2 regions of the Streptomyces sp. NPDC037271 genome follow, and region 1 is predicted to be linked to the other one. Evidence: riboswitches for the same ligand, from Rfam matches in the RefSeq annotation. Region 1 holds a riboswitch; the other holds the start of a gene.
What was found. A riboswitch is a leader RNA that binds a small molecule or an ion and turns the genes downstream of it on or off. The one in region 1 is predicted to bind thiamine pyrophosphate.
Positions count from the first base shown of each region.

Region 2: it holds a riboswitch for thiamine pyrophosphate, as region 1 does, so the genes downstream of both, thiO (glycine oxidase ThiO) here and ACZ7G3_RS32410 (thiamine ABC transporter substrate-binding protein) in region 1, are expected to answer to the same signal.

Region 1 is NZ_JBVJVN010000030.1:36,012-43,573, forward strand. Features, by position in the region: gene frr (ribosome recycling factor) at 1-527, shown strand, start outside; gene ACZ7G3_RS32400 (phosphatidate cytidylyltransferase) at 527-1,690, shown strand; gene rlmN (dual-specificity RNA methyltransferase RlmN) at 1,857-2,969, shown strand; TPP riboswitch at 3,047-3,152, shown strand; gene ACZ7G3_RS32410 (thiamine ABC transporter substrate-binding protein) at 3,231-4,319, shown strand; gene ACZ7G3_RS32415 (ABC transporter permease) at 4,364-5,965, shown strand; gene ACZ7G3_RS32420 (ABC transporter ATP-binding protein) at 5,985-7,004, shown strand; gene ACZ7G3_RS32425 (maleylpyruvate isomerase family mycothiol-dependent enzyme) at 7,030-7,562, shown strand, end outside.
Region 2 is NZ_JBVJVN010000004.1:48,941-56,502, forward strand. Features, by position in the region: gene ACZ7G3_RS10065 (deoxyribonuclease IV) at 1-539, opposite strand, end outside; gene pknB (Stk1 family PASTA domain-containing Ser/Thr kinase) at 587-2,533, opposite strand; gene ACZ7G3_RS10075 (thiazole synthase) at 2,755-3,552, opposite strand; gene thiS (sulfur carrier protein ThiS) at 3,555-3,755, opposite strand; gene thiO (glycine oxidase ThiO) at 3,752-4,951, opposite strand; TPP riboswitch at 4,949-5,060, opposite strand; gene ACZ7G3_RS10090 (avidin-fold protein) at 5,113-5,463, shown strand; gene ACZ7G3_RS10095 (NAD(P)/FAD-dependent oxidoreductase) at 5,553-6,767, shown strand; gene ACZ7G3_RS10100 (Rv2175c family DNA-binding protein) at 6,901-7,266, shown strand; gene thiE (thiamine phosphate synthase) at 7,541-7,562, shown strand, end outside.

The sequences.
Region 1 (7,562 bases):
AGAAGATGGAGAAGGCCGTCGTGGTCGCCAAGGAGGACTTCGCCGCGATCCGCACCGGCCGTGCGCACCCGGCGATGTTCAACAAGATCGTGGCCGACTACTACGGCGCGCTGACGCCGATCAACCAGCTGGCCTCGTTCTCCGTGCCGGAGCCGCGCATGGCCGTGGTGACCCCCTTCGACAAGAGCGCCCTGCGCAACATCGAACAGGCGATCCGCGACTCCGACCTGGGCGTCAACCCCAGCAACGACGGCAACATCATCCGGGTGGTGTTCCCCGAGCTCACCGAGGAGCGCCGCCGCGACTACATCAAGGTCGCCAAGAGCAAGGCCGAGGACGCCAAGGTCTCCATCCGCTCCGTGCGCCGCAAGGCCAAGGACACCATCGACAAGATGGTCAAGGACGGCGAGGTCGGCGAGGACGAGGGCCGCCGTGCGGAGAAGGAGCTCGACGACACCACCGCCAAGTACGTCGCCCAGGTGGACGAGCTCCTCAAGCACAAGGAAGCCGAGCTGCTCGAGGTCTGATGAACGACTCTTCCTGGGGAGCGCCGCCACAAGCCGGGTACTGGGGGCCGTCCGACCAGGGACCTGTCCAGGGCGCTGCCCCGGCGGGTCCCGCGTACGATGCGCACTACGCGCAGCAGACTCGCCCCATGCCCATCGTGCCCGACGTACCCGAACACGGCGGAGACCAGGATGACGAACAAGGGGCCGCTCGGCTGAGCGGCCCCTTGTTCCGAGACGAGCCGTTCCGCGACGATCCGTATCGCGGCGAGAATCCGTCGGCGCAGCCGTATGCGGCGGTGCCGCAGAATCCGGAGCCCATGCCCGACGCCCCCCAGCCGGCGCAGCACCGGCCCCAGCCGCAGAAGAAGAGCGCGGGGCGCGACCTGGGTGCCGCGATAGGGGTCGGCCTCGGGCTCGGCGCGGTGATCGTCGCCTCGCTGTTCGTCGTCAAGGCCGTCTTCGTCGGCGTGGTCGCGGTCGCCGTCGTGGTGGGCCTGTGGGAGCTGACCAAGCGGCTCCAGGAGCGCAAGGGCATCAAGGCGCCCCTCGTGCCGCTCGCGGTCGGTGGCGCGGCGATGGTGGTCGCCGGGTATGTGCGGGGCGCCGAAGGCGCGTGGGTCGCCATGGCGCTCACCGCCCTCGCGGTCCTCGTGTGGCGGATGACCGAGCCGCCGGAGGGCTACCTCAAGGACGTCACCGCGGGCCTCTTCGCGGCGTTCTACGTGCCCTTCCTGGCGACGTTCGTCACGATGATGCTCATGGCCGACGACGGCGCGCGGCGCGTGCTGGTCTTCCTGGTGCTGACGGTCGTCAGCGACACCGGCGCCTATGCCGTCGGCTGGCGCTTCGGCAGGACCAAGCTCGCCCCGCGCATCAGCCCCGGCAAGACCCGGGAGGGCCTGCTCGGAGCGGTGGCGTTCGCGATGGCGGCCGGCGCGCTGTGCATGCAGTTCGTGATCGACGGCGGCACCTGGTGGCAGGGTCTGCTGCTCGGCCTCGCGGTCGCCGTCAGCGCCACGCTGGGCGACCTCGGCGAGTCCATGATCAAGCGGGACCTCGGCATCAAGGACATGGGCACGCTGCTCCCGGGCCACGGCGGCATCATGGACCGCCTGGACTCGCTGCTGCCCACGGCGCCGGTGGTGTGGCTGCTGCTGGTGATCTTCGTCGGATCGGGTTGACAGGCTTCAGGTAGTCTGGAAGGGCCCGCGCTGCTGCGGGCCCTTTCGTGTGTCCCCGCCGACGCGGGGACAGTCCGGTGAGGTCTCCTGGCTTCGGCATGGCTGCCGTCGTCCCCGCGTGAGCGGGGATTCGCCGAGGCCCGTCGTTTTGAGGAGTTGTCCGACCGTGGCCCGTCCCGCCCCAGGTGAGCTCACCTTCGCCGCACCCCGCGGAGCGAAGCGGCCACCGCGGCACCTCGCCGACCTCACGCCCGCCGAGCGCAAGGAGGCCGTCGCCGCGATCGGCGAGAAGCCGTTCCGCGCCAAGCAGCTCTCGCAGCACTACTTCGCGCGGTACGCGCACGACCCCGAGCAGTGGACCGACATCCCGGCCGGCTCGCGCCGGGGGCTCCAGGAAGCTCTGCTGCCCGAGCTGATGACGGTCGTGCGGCATCTGTCGACCGACCAGGGCAGCACGCGCAAGACGCTGTGGAAGCTGTTCGACGGGACGCTCGTCGAGTCCGTCCTCATGCGCTACCCGGACCGGGTGACCATGTGCATCAGTTCCCAGGCGGGCTGCGGCATGAACTGCCCGTTCTGCGCCACGGGGCAGGCGGGCCTGGACCGGAACCTGTCCACCGCCGAGATCGTGCACCAGATCGTGGACGGCATGCGGGCCCTGCGGGACGGCGAGGTCCCGGGGGGACCGGCCCGGCTCAGCAACATCGTGTTCATGGGCATGGGCGAGCCCCTCGCCAACTACAACCGCGTCGTCGGTTCCATCCGCCGCCTCACCGACCCCGAGCCCGACGGACTGGGCCTCTCCCAGCGCGGCATCACCGTCTCGACGGTCGGTCTCGTCCCGGCCATCCACCGCTTCACCGGCGAGGGCTTCAAGTGCCGCCTCGCCATCTCGCTGCACGCGCCCGACGACGAGCTGCGGGACACCCTCGTCCCCGTCAACACGCGCTGGAAGGTGCGTGAGGTGCTGGACGCCGGGTTCGAGTACGCGGCCACGTCCGGGCGCCGGCTGTCGATCGAGTACGCGCTGATCCGGGACATCAACGACCAGGCGTGGCGCGGCGACCGGCTCGGGCGGCTGCTCAAGGGCAGGCCCGTGCACGTCAACCTCATCCCGCTCAACCCGACGCCCGGCTCGAAGTGGACCGCGTCGCGGCCCGAGGACGAGAAGGCGTTCGTGGAGGCGATCGCGGCGCACGGTGTGCCGGTGACGATCCGGGACACCCGTGGTCAGGAGATCGACGGGGCGTGTGGTCAGCTCGCCGCGAGCGAGCGGTAACCTGACCGGCGTCGTACATCGTCGTACGACGTTTCATGCAGAAGTTCGTGCAGAAGTTCAAACGGAAGTACATCTTCATATTCCGACAGGGGAGCGCCACAGCGCTGAGAGTGCGGCACCGGCCGCAGACCCTCCGAACCTGGCCCAGGTCATTCTGGGTAGGGAGATCGGTCACCACTCGAGCTGTTGCGCCCTGCCCGGGACCCTCGCCAGGGTTCCGGGCGGGGCCGCGTCTTCTCCTGGTCACCCAGGAGGAATTCAGTGAGCATCACCAGGAAGGCCACCGCCCTGGCCCTCGGGCTCGGCATGGCCGGCGGTCTGGCCGCCTGCGGATCGTCGGCCGACGACGACGGCCGGGGATCCGGCGACTCCAGGACCGTGACCCTCGTCAGCCACGACTCGTGGGCCGCGTCGAAGGACGTCATCGCCGCCTTCGAGAAGAGCTCGGGCTACAAGGTCCGGGTCCTGGAGGACGGGGACGCCGGGCAGGCCGTGAACAAGGCCATCCTCACCAAGGACAACCCGCAGGGCGACGTCTTCTTCGGCGTCGACAACACGCTGCTGTCCCGGGCGCTCGACAACGGGCTGTTCCAGCCGTACGAGGCGAAGGGGTCCGACCTCGTCCTCCCCGAGTACCGGACCGACCAGGACAAGCACCGGGTCACGCCCGTCGACACCGGGGACGTCTGCGTCAACTACGACAAGGCGTACTTCAGTGAGCACGGGCTGACGCCGCCGGACTCCTTCGACGACCTGATCAAGCCCGAGTACAAGGACCTGCTCGTCACCGAGAACGCGGGCAGCTCCTCGCCCGGGCTCGGCTTCCTCCTCGGCACCGCCGCGAAGTACGGCGACGAGGGGTGGCAGGACTACTGGAAGAAGCTGAAGGCGAACGGCGTCAAGGTCGTCGACAGCTGGGAGCAGGCGTACAACGAGGAGTTCTCCGGTTCGTCCGGCGGCAAGAAGGCCGAGGGCGACCGTCCGCTCGTCGTCTCCTACGCCTCGTCCCCGCCCGCCGAGGTCATCTACGCCGACCCGCAGCCGGCCACCGCGCCGACGGGCGTCGCCACCGGCACCTGCTTCCGCCAGGTCGAGTACGCGGGTCTGCTGAGCAACGCCGGGAACCCCGAGGGCGGCAAGGCACTCCTCGACTTCCTGATCGGCAAGGAGTTCCAGGACGACATGCCGCTGAACATGTTCGTCTACCCGGTGCGGGAGGGCGCGCAGATCCCCGAGGCGTTCCGGAAGTTCGGGCCGCAGGCCGAGGACCCGCAGACCATGGAACCGGCGAAGATCGCCGACAACCGCGACCAGTGGGTCAAGTCGTGGACCTCACTCGTACTCAAGTAGCCGAGCGCGGGCGTCGCACGGGGAACGCGGCGCGGCTGGCCCTGATGGCCGTGCCCGTCGCGTTCTTCGCGGTGTTCTTCGCCTACCCCGTCGCCGCGATCGTCGCGCGCGGGCTGGAGACCGACGGATCCTGGCGGTTCGGGCGGATCGCGGACGTGCTCGCGCAGTCCGACGTCCGGCACGTGCTGTGGTTCACCACCTGGCAGGCGCTGGCCTCCACCGCGCTCACGCTGCTGATCGCCCTGCCCGGCGCGTACGTCCTCGCCCGCTTCGACTTCCCCGGCAAGCAGGTGCTGCGGGCCGTGGTCACCGTGCCGTTCGTACTGCCCACGGTCGTCGTCGGTACGGCGTTCCTGGCGCTGGTCGGGCGCGGCGGGCTGCTCGACGAGCTGTGGGGTCTGCGGCTGGACACCACCGTGTGGGCGATCCTCCTGGCGCACGTCTTCTTCAACTACGCCGTCGTCGTACGCACCGTCGGGGGTCTGTGGGCGCAGCTCGACCCGCGGCAGGAGGAGGCCGCGCGGATGCTCGGTGCGTCGCGGCCGAAAGCCTGGCGGCAGGTGACGCTGCCCGCGCTCGCGCCCGCCGTGGCCGCCGCCGCGCTGATGGTGTTCCTGTTCACCTTCACCTCCTTCGGCGTCGTCCAGATCCTCGGCGGCCCCGCCTTCTCCACCCTGGAGGTGGAGATCTACCGGCAGACCTCCCAGATCTTCGACCTGTCCACGGCCGCCGTCCTGACCTTGGTCCAGTTCGCCGCGGTGGCCGCCGTCCTCGCCGTACACGCCTGGACGGTACGGCGGCGGGAGACGGCCCTGCGGCTGGTCGACGCGGGCACGACCGCGCGCCGGCCGCGCGGGGCCGGGCAGTGGGCGCTGCTGGCCGGGGTCCTGGTCACCGTCGCCGTGCTGCTGGTGCTCCCGCTCGCCGTGCTGGTCCAGCGGTCCCTGGGCGCACCCGGCTTCGGCTACTACCGCGCGTTGACCCACGAGGACGGCGGCGCCTTCCTCGTCCCGCCGATCGAGGCGATCGGCAACTCCCTCCAGTACGCCGTCGCCGCCACCGCCATCGCCGTGGTGATCGGCGCGCTGGCCGCCGCCGCGCTCACCCGCCGCGACGCGGGCCGCTTCGTACGCGGCTTCGACGCGCTGCTGATGCTGCCGCTCGGGGTGTCCGCCGTGACGGTCGGCTTCGGGTTCCTGATCGCCCTGGACGAACCCCCGCTGGACCTGCGGTCGTCGTGGATCCTCGTGCCGCTCGCCCAGGCGCTGGTCGGCGTCCCGTTCGTCGTACGGACCATGCTGCCGGTGCTGCGGGCGGTGGACGTACGGCTGCGGGAGGCGGCGGCGGTGCTCGGGGCGTCGCCGTGGCGGGTGTGGCGGGAGGTCGACCTGCCGATGGTGCGGCGGGCGCTGCTGGTCGCGGCCGGGTTCGCCTTCGCGGTGTCGCTCGGGGAGTTCGGGGCGACCGTGTTCATCGCGCGGCCCGACAACCCGACGCTGCCGGTGGCCGTGGCACGGCTGCTGGGGCGGCCCGGGGACATGAACTACGGCCAGGCGATGGCCCTGTCGACGATTCTCATGCTGGTGTGCGCGGTGGCCCTGGTGGTGCTGGAGCGGCTGCGGACCGACCGGAGCGGGGAGTTCTAGGAATGCGGGGGTTCTCGGGATGCTGCTGAGCCTTGAGGGCGCGACGGTCCGCTTCGGCGGCCGGGCCGTGCTCGACGCCGTCGACCTGGAGGTCGCCGAGCACGAGGTGGTGTGCGTGCTCGGGCCCAGCGGCAGCGGCAAGTCGACGCTGCTGCGGGCGGTCGCCGGGCTCCAGCCGCTGGACGCGGGGCGGGTGACGCTCGACGGGCGGGACCAGTCCGGGGTGCCCGCGCACAAGCGTGGGGTCGGGCTGATGTTCCAGGACCACCAGCTGTTCCCGCAGCGGGACGTGGCCGGGAACGTCGCCTTCGGACCGCGGATGCGGGGCGCCTCCCGCACCGGACAGCGGGAGCGGGTGGCGGAGTTGCTGGAACTGGTCGGGCTGCCGGATGCCGCTCGCCGGTCCGTCGCCGCGCTCTCCGGCGGTGAGCAGCAGCGGGTGGCGCTGGCCCGCGCCCTCGCGCCACGGCCCCGCCTGCTGATGCTGGACGAGCCGCTCGGCCAGCTCGACCGCTCGCTGCGGGAGCGGCTCGTGGTGGAACTGCGCGAGCTGTTCGGCCGGCTGGGTACCACCGTGCTCGCCGTGACGCACGACCAGGGCGAGGCCTTCGCGCTCGCCGACCGGGTCGTCGTGATGCGGGACGGGCGGATCGCCCAGTCGGGGACGCCCCTCGAGGTGTGGCAGCGGCCGGCCGACGCGTTCGTGGCCCGCTTCCTCGGTTTCGACAACGTGGTGGAGGCGACCGTGGCCGGGCAGGTCGCCGGCACCCCGTGGGGCAAGGTGCCGGTCCCCGAGGACGCCTCGCAGGGAACGCGCACCCTGCTCGTGCGGCCTGCCGGGGTCCGCCTGGTGTCCGCCGACGCGGGCCTGCGCTGCACGGTCACCGCCCGCACCTTCCGCGGTACCCACGTCGCCGTCCACCTCCAGCCCGAGGACGCGCCGCGCCTGGAGGCGGCGTGCGCGCTGCGGGCGGCACCGGAGGTCGGGGAGGCGGTGGGGGTGGAGTTCGACGTGGCGGAAATCGTCGTGCTCCGATGATCGCCCACCTCGTAGGGTGACGGGCATGACGCGTCTCGCACACGACCGCTACTGCGATGAAGTCGCCCATCAGGCGGGCCGGTTCGGGTCCGTGCTGTCCTCCGGCGCCGACCTGTCCGCCACTGTGCCGACCTGCCCGGACTGGACGCTGGAGGACCTGGTGCGGCACGTCGGCCGCGCCCTGCGCTGGACGGAGCTGATCGTCCGCACCCGCGCGGAGGAGGACGTCGCGATCGACCGGGCGCCCGGGGCCGCGGGGCCCGACGTCCGCGGGGACGCGGCAGCCCTGGAGTCCTGGCTGGCCGAGTCCGCCGCGACGGTCGTCCACGCGCTGCGGGAGGCCGGGCCGGAGGGGCGGGCGTGGTCGTGGTCGGGGGACCACACCGCGGGCTTCTGGGCCCGCCGGATGACGCACGAACTCGTCGTCCACGGGGCGGACGCGGCACTCGCGGCGGGCCGCTCGTTCGAGCCCGTCGCGGCCGACGTGGCGGCGGACGCGATCGACGAGTGGCTGGACATCGTGCGGTTCGTACAGCGGGTTCTGCCGGACGGTCCGGC
Region 2 (7,562 bases), on a different contig from region 1:
TACGGCCCGAAGTCCCAGGTCCGCGAGCACAGGGAGGCGCCCTGTCCGGCGGTCGACTCCAGGAGCAGGTACGGGTCGTCGTCGTGGGTGAGCTCGTCGAGCAGCGGAAGCATGTACTCCCGTACCTGCTTCAGCGCCACCGCCCGGTCCCGTCCGCCGGTCGCGCTGCCGGTGTGCACGACCACGCCGAGCGCCCCGATCGCCCGCCCGCGCCGCAGCGAGTGCCGCAGCGAGTCCACCGACCGCTCCACCGTCGCCTCGGTGTGCGAACCGAAGTTGATCAGGTAGGGCGCGTGCACGTAGGCCGGGATCGACCCGGCCGCGCAGGCCTCCCGGAACGCCTCGTCCTGCTTCGGGTTGCCCGCCGGGGTGGCCCAGCCGCGCGGGTTGGCGACGAAGACCTGCACGGCCTCCGCCTTCAGCTCACGGGCGTAGGACAGGCCCACGGAGTGCAGGCCGCCGGCCACGGGGACGTGGCCGCCGACGGGGTTGCGGGGGAGGCCGGAGGCGGGGGAGGGGGCGGACTGTTGACTGTTCACCCATTCAGGGTGTCACGCGCTCCCGCCCGTCCGGACCGTGAGAGCCGTCACCTGATGGTGATCTTGATGGTGGAGCCCTTGGGCGCCGTGTCCCCGCCCTCCACGGACTGCTCCTTCACGGTGTCGCCGAACAGTCCGAGCAGACCGCGGTCCTCCTCGACGTCGAAGCCCGCGTCCTTCAGCGTCCGCTTGGCGTCGCCCACGCTGTCGCCGACCACGTCCGGGACCTCGATCATCTCGGGGCCCTTGGAGACCGTGAGGGTCACCGTGTCGCCCTCGGCGGCCCGACTGCCGGAACCCGGCGTCTGACGGGCGACCCGGCCCTTGTCGTGCTCGGAGTTCACCTGCTCGTCGGCGACCTTCACCTTCAGCCCGGCCTCGGTCAGCTCGGCCCTCGCGTCGGCCAGGTCGTCGCCGGTGACGTCCGGGACGTCGATCGGGCTGCCCTTGCTGACGACCAGGGCGACCGCGGAGCCGGCGCGCACCGTGGTGCCCGTCCTCGGCTTCGTGGAGATCACGAAGCCCTTCGGCACCTCCTCGCTGAACGCCCGGGTCACCATGCCCGGCTCCAGCCCCTCGCCCTTCAGCACGGTCCGCGCCCGGTCCAGCTTGTAGCCCTCGACGTCCGGCAGCTTCACGGTGTCGGGGCCGTCGGAGACCGTGAACGACACCGAGTCGTTCTTGCGGATGCGGGCGCCCACCCCGGGATCGGAGCTGATGACCTTGCCGCGCTCCACGGTGTCGCTGTAGGCGTGCTCGACCTTGCCCACGTCCAGGCCCGCCTCGTCCAGCCGGTCCCGGGCCTGCGCCTCGGTCTTGGACAGCAGCGCGGGCACCTTGGTGAACTGGCCGGAGTTGATGTACCAGACACCCGTGCCGACGCCGAGCACCAGCAGGACGGCCACGACGACCGCCATCGGGCCGCGCCGCAGCTGCGGCCGCCGGCGCCGGGGCGGGGCCGGCTCGGGAGCCGCCAGCCGACTGGTGCGGTTCACCCCGTCCGCGGGGAACGCGCCGTCCGGGCCGTCGCCCTCGTTGACGGGGAGCGGCCGGGGCAGGGTCAGCGCGCGGGGGATCACGCTCGTGCGGTCCTCGGCGTTGTCGTGCTCCCCGGTGAGCGCCTGCGGCGGCACCGCGTCCAGCTGGTCCCCGCTCAGCGCCCCGCGGGCCTGGCGGGTCTGCGAGAGCAGGGCCACGGCGTCGTGCGGACGGATCTCCGGGTTGCGGGCGGTCGCCGAGGCGACCAGCTCGTCCAGCTCGTACGCCATCCCCGGCACGGCGGCCGACGGCGGCGGCACGTCCTCGTGCAGATGCTTGTAGAGCACCTGGGCGGGGGAATCCCCCTCGTGAGGCTTGGCGCCGGTCAGCATCTCGTGCAGCACCACGCCGCACGCGTACACGTCGACCCTCGGATCGGCGGCGCCGTGCTCGATCTGCTCGGGCGCCAGGTAGGAGACGGTGCCGAGGACGGCTCCGGTGGTGCTGGTGACCGTGTCGACGGCCCGGACCAGTCCGAAGTCGGCGACCTTGACCCGGCCGTCGTCCCCTATCAGCACGTTCTCCGGCTTCATGTCCCGGTGCACGAACCCGGCCCGGTGCGCGGCGCCCAGCGCGGCCAGCACCGGCTCCAGGATGTCCAGCGCGGCCCGCGGCCGCAGCGCCCCGCGCTCGCGCAGCACGTCGCGCAGGGTGCAGCCGGCGATGTACTCCATGGCCAGGTAGACGTACGCTCCCTCGGCCCCTTGGTCGAACACCTGTACGACATTGGGGTGGTCGAGGCGGGCCACCGACTTCGCCTCGCGGATGAACCGCTCCACGAAGGTGGCGTCGGCCGCGAGCGTCGGGTGCATCACCTTCAGCGCGAGCACGCGGTCCAGGCGGGTGTCCACGGCCCGGTAGACCGTGGCCATCCCGCCCACCGCGATCCGCGCCTCGACGCGGTACCGGCCGTCGAGCACCTGCCCGACGAGAGGGTCCTGAAGGGTCGTGTCCACGCAGGCGAGTCTACGAGTCACCACGGACACCCGGCGCCGCCGCCGAGCAGCGGGGGCGGTACTGCAGCCCATCTGTGACGTGCCCGACGCGGAGCCGGGCCCATGCCCGCGCACGGCAGGCCCCGGACGGCGACGGACCCCGAGGGCGGAACCCCCCGCCCTTGCGCGACGGGAAACGGGTGGTGCGCCGGACGGAGACGAAACGGCAGGTCAGCACCGGGTCACTGGAAAGCGGGCCGCTCAGGGTCCAGGACGGCCAGGCCCTCCGAGGGAGACGACGCCTGCGCGAAACGCCGCCGCGGGATCCGCCCGGCCCGCCGGGCCAACCGCCCCGCCTCCACCGCGCACCGCATCCCCTCCGCCATCAGCACCGGCTCCTGCGCCCGCGTCACCGCCGAGGCGAGCATCACACCCGCGCACCCCAGCTCCATCGCCAGCGCCACGTCCGACGTCGTACCGGCCCCCGCGTCCAGAATCACCGGCACGCGCGCGTGCTCCACGATCAGCTCGAAGTTGTGCGGGTTGCGGATGCCGAGCCCCGACCCGATCGGCGAGCCGAGCGGCATGATCGCGGCGCACCCGACGTCCTCCAGCTTGCGTGCGAGGACCGGGTCGTCGTTCGTGTACGGCAGCACCGTGAACCCGTCGTCGACCAGCGTCTCCGCCGCGTCCAGGAGCTCGATCGGGTCGGGCAGCAGGGTGCGCTCGTCGGCGATGACCTCCAGCTTGACCAGGTCCGTGCCGAGGGCCTCGCGCGCGAGCCGGGCGGTGAGGACGGCCTCCCCGGCGGTGAAGCAGCCGGCCGTGTTCGGCAGCACCCGGATGCCGAGCTTCTCCAGCACCGACAGCACGGACCCGTGCACCGAGGCGTTCACCCGCCGCATCGCGACGGTCGTCAGCTCCGTCCCGGCCGCCACCAGCGCCCGCTCCAGGACGTCGAGGCTGGGCGCCCCGCCGGTGCCCATGATCAGGCGGGACCCGTAGGCCGTACCGCCGAGGACGAACGGATCGTCGGCCATGGTCAGCCTCCTTGGACGGCGGTGAGGACTTCGACGCGGTCGCCGTCGGCCAGCGCGGTGGCGGACCACCGCGCGCGCGGGACGACGGTTTCGTTGAGGGCGGCGGCCACCCCGGACGGCGCCGCGGTGAGCGTGCCCACCAGGGTGTCCAGGGCGGTGCCGGGAGCCACCTCGCGCGGCTCGCCGTTGACGGAGATGTTCATGCGGGCTGCTCCGAGAGTTCCGGGAGTGCGGGGGCGGCGCCGAAGCGCCGGGGGGTGAAGGGGCGGGCCTCGGCCGGCAGCTCCCCGGTGGTCAGGACGTCCGCCATGACGTCGCCGGTGACCGGGGTGAGCAGGACACCGTTGCGGTGGTGGCCGGTGGCCAGCAGCAGGCCGTCCAGAGCGGTCGGGCCGAGTAGCGGGGCGTTGTCCGGGGAGCCGGGGCGCAGACCCGCCCGGGTCTCCGCCAGGGGCAGCTCGGTGATGCCGGGTACCAGCTCGTGGGCGTCGCGCAGCAGCTCGTACACGCCGCCCGCGGTGACCGTCGTGTCCCAGCCCAGTTCCTCACTGGTGGCGCCGACGACCAGCTCGCCGCTCTCCCGGGGCACCAGGTAGACGTGGTTGCCGCGCACCACGGCGCGCACCGTCCGGTTCAGCAGCGGCCCGTGCGTCCGCGGCATCGTCAGCCGCAGGACCTGCCCCTTCACCGGCCGCACCGGCGGCAGCACGTCGTCCGGTACGCCCGTGAGCCGCCCGCTCATGCTGCCCCCGGCCAGCACCACCCGCCCGGCCTCCAGCGCGGTGCCGTCCGCCGTGACGACGCCCGTGGCGCGTGCGCCGCCGCGCCCGACGGTGAGCCGGTCGGCCCACACCCGGTGGAAGACGACGCCCGCGCGTTCGCAGGCGGCCACGAGCGCGCCGGCGAGGCGCCGGGGGTCGATCTGATGGTCGCCGTCCACCCGGAGCCCGCCGCGCACACCGGGCGCGAGCATCGGCTCCAGACGCCGGCACTCGCGCCCCGGCAGCCACTCGGACTCCAGGCCCGAGCGCTGCTGGAGCGCGTGCAGTTCCCGCAGGTGGGCGCGGTCGTCGGCGTCCAGGGCGACGGCGAGGGTGCCGCACCTGCGGTAACCGAGGTCGTGGCCGGTGAGGTCGGCCAGCTCCGCCGCGAAGTCCGGGTACCGGCGGGCGGAGGCGAGGTTCAGGGCGAGCAGCGTCTGCTCGCCGTAGTGCAGTTCCGTGACGGCGGCCAGCATCCCGGCCGCCACCTGGGCGGCGCCACCGCCCGGTTCCGGGTCCACGAGCGCCGTGACGAGCCCGCGCTGCGCGGCCCGCCAGGCCGTGACCAGGCCGATGATCCCGCCCCCGACGACGAGGACGTCGGGGGTACGTGACGACGTGTGTGGCGGAGACGACATGGGCGTCCAGCCCCTCCCTTCGCCGGCATGACCCGGATCAGGTTCGTACGGTCGGAGGCCGCCAGCCTCCCTCTCAGCCCGGTGCGTCCGGGCTCCCGCGAGTGCTTTACGTTGGCCACCCTAGCCCGCAGCGCACCGCACTCGTAAGGGAGCCTCCTCCCATGGCACGTTCACTCGACGGTCTCGTCCTCGCCCCCGTCGCCGACCAGGCGCCCGGCCAGGTGGGCACGCGCACCCGCTTCACGTATCACGAGGAGGACGGCGCCGTATGGGCCGAGTACGCGGGCGGCGACGTCGTCCGCGGCCGCCTGGTGGGAAGCAGGGAGGGCGACCGTCTCGACTTCCGTTACGTGCAGCTCAAGACCGACCGCAGCACGTCGTCGGGCCACTGCGTGTCGACCGTCGTCGAGCTGCCGGACGGGCGGGTGCGCCTGGAGGAGACCTGGGAGTGGGAGTCGCAGCGGGGCAGCGGGACGAGCGTTGTGGAGCAGGTCACCGCGCACGGGCACTGACCGGCGAGCCGCCGGGTGTCTAAGGTGATCAGGTGAGCGAGCAGACGCAGGAGCAGACCCGGGAACGGGGAGCGGACGCGGAGCGCCGCGTGGTCGTCGTGGGTGCGGGCATGGCGGGGGTGCAGACCGCCGTCGCCCTGCGGGAGCAGGGCTTCACCGGCGCCGTGACGCTGATCGGCGCGGAGCCGCACCAGCCGTACGACCGCCCCCCGTTGTCCAAGGCCGTCCTGCTCGGCACGGCCGAGGGCTCCGCCTTCGACGTCGACTTCGAGGCGCTCGGCATCACCCTGCGGCTCGGCTGCGAGGCCCTGGGCGTCCGCCCCGGAGCGCACGTCCTCGACACCTCCGCGGGGCCCGTGCCGTACGACGTCCTCGTCCTCGCGACCGGCGCCGAACCGATCCGGCTCCCCGGCGCGGAGGGCGTGCCCGGCGTGCACCTGCTGCGCACCCTGGACGACGCCGAACGGCTGCGCCCGGTGCTCGCCCGGCAGCACGACATCGTGGTCGTCGGCGCGGGCTGGATCGGCGCCGAGTTCGCCACCGCCGCGCGTGAGGCGGGCTGCGCGGTGACCGTCGTGGAGGCCGCCGACCGGCCCCTCGCCGGTGTGCTGCCCGACGAGGTCGCCGCGAGGATGGCGGACTGGTACGCCGGTGCGGGCGCCGTACTGCGCACGCACGCGCGCGTGGAGCGCGTCGAGCCCGGTGCCCCCGGGGAGCCCGGCCAGGTGGTCCTCGACGACGGCTCACGGCTGCCCGCGGGCGCGGTCGTCGTCGGCATCGGCGCCCGGCCCGCCACCACGTGGCTCGCCGGCTCCGGGATCGGCCTCGGCGCGCACGGGGAGGTTCTGGCCGACGACCGCCTGCGCACTTCGGCGCCGGACGTCTACGCGGTCGGCGACTGCGCCTCCTTCCCCTCCCGACGCTACGGCGAGCGGCTGCTCGTGCACCACTGGGACAACGCCCTCCAGGGCCCGCGCACGGTCGCCGCCAACATCGTCGGCGCCGCCACCGACGAGCCCCCGGCGGCCTACGACCCGGTGCCGTACTTCTGGTCCGAGCAGTTCGGCCGCTTCGTCCAGTACGCCGGTCACCACACGGCCGCCGACCGCACCCTGTGGCGCGGCGACCCCTCGGGGCCCGCCTGGACGGTCTGCTGGCTGCGCGAGGACCGCCTGGTCGCCCTGCTGGCGGTGGGCCGCCCCCGGGACCTCGCCCAGGGCAAACGCCTGATCCAGGCGGGCACGACGATGGACCCGCGGCTGCTGGCCGATCCGGCGAGGCCGCTCAAGGCGGCGACGGCGTAGGCCTCCCGTCCGGGTTCTCCCGCCGTCCGCGCTCCCGGTCCGGTTCGCCGGCCCGGGGCGTGGGCCCGGTTCGCCGGCCGGGGTCGGACGGGTCCGGTTTCCGACTGTCAGTGCCAGATGGCAGGCTGGAGCTGTGACCGAGATTGACGCAAAGATCGATGCTCTCGTGCCTGCCTGGCTCACCGTCCCCGACATCGCCGAGATGCTCGGTGTCGAGGTGACCCGCGTACGCCAGCTGATCAAGGAAGGCCAGCTCATCGCCGTACGCCGCGGTGAGAACCGCGCGCTGCACATCCCCGCGGCCTTCATCGACGAGGACAAGGTCGTCAAGGGCCTGGTCGGGACCCTGACGCTGCTGCGGGACGACGGTTTCACGGCCGAGGAGATGCTGGAGTGGCTCTTCACGCCCGACGAGACCCTGCCCGGCACCCCCGCGCAGGCGCTGAGCGAGAACCGCGGCACGGAGGTGAAGCGCCGCGCCCAGGCGCTCGCCGTCTGACCTGACACCCGCTGCCCGGCGTGCCGGCACGCGGCCCGCACGCCGGGGCCGTGGCCCGGCACGCCCCATGCCCCACGGGCCGTGTGCTGCCCGCAGTACCGTTCGACGCACGGGCCGTGTGCTGCCGTGCATCCGTTCGCGCACGGGCCGCGTGCTGCCCGAGCACCTGTTCTCCGCACGGGCCGCGTCGCCACCGCGGCCCGTGTGCCAGAGCCGTGCGGCCCACGCGGCCCACGCCACCGACCTGCCGACCTGCCGACCTGGGGGAACCCGCATGCCCGACACCGACGCCACCG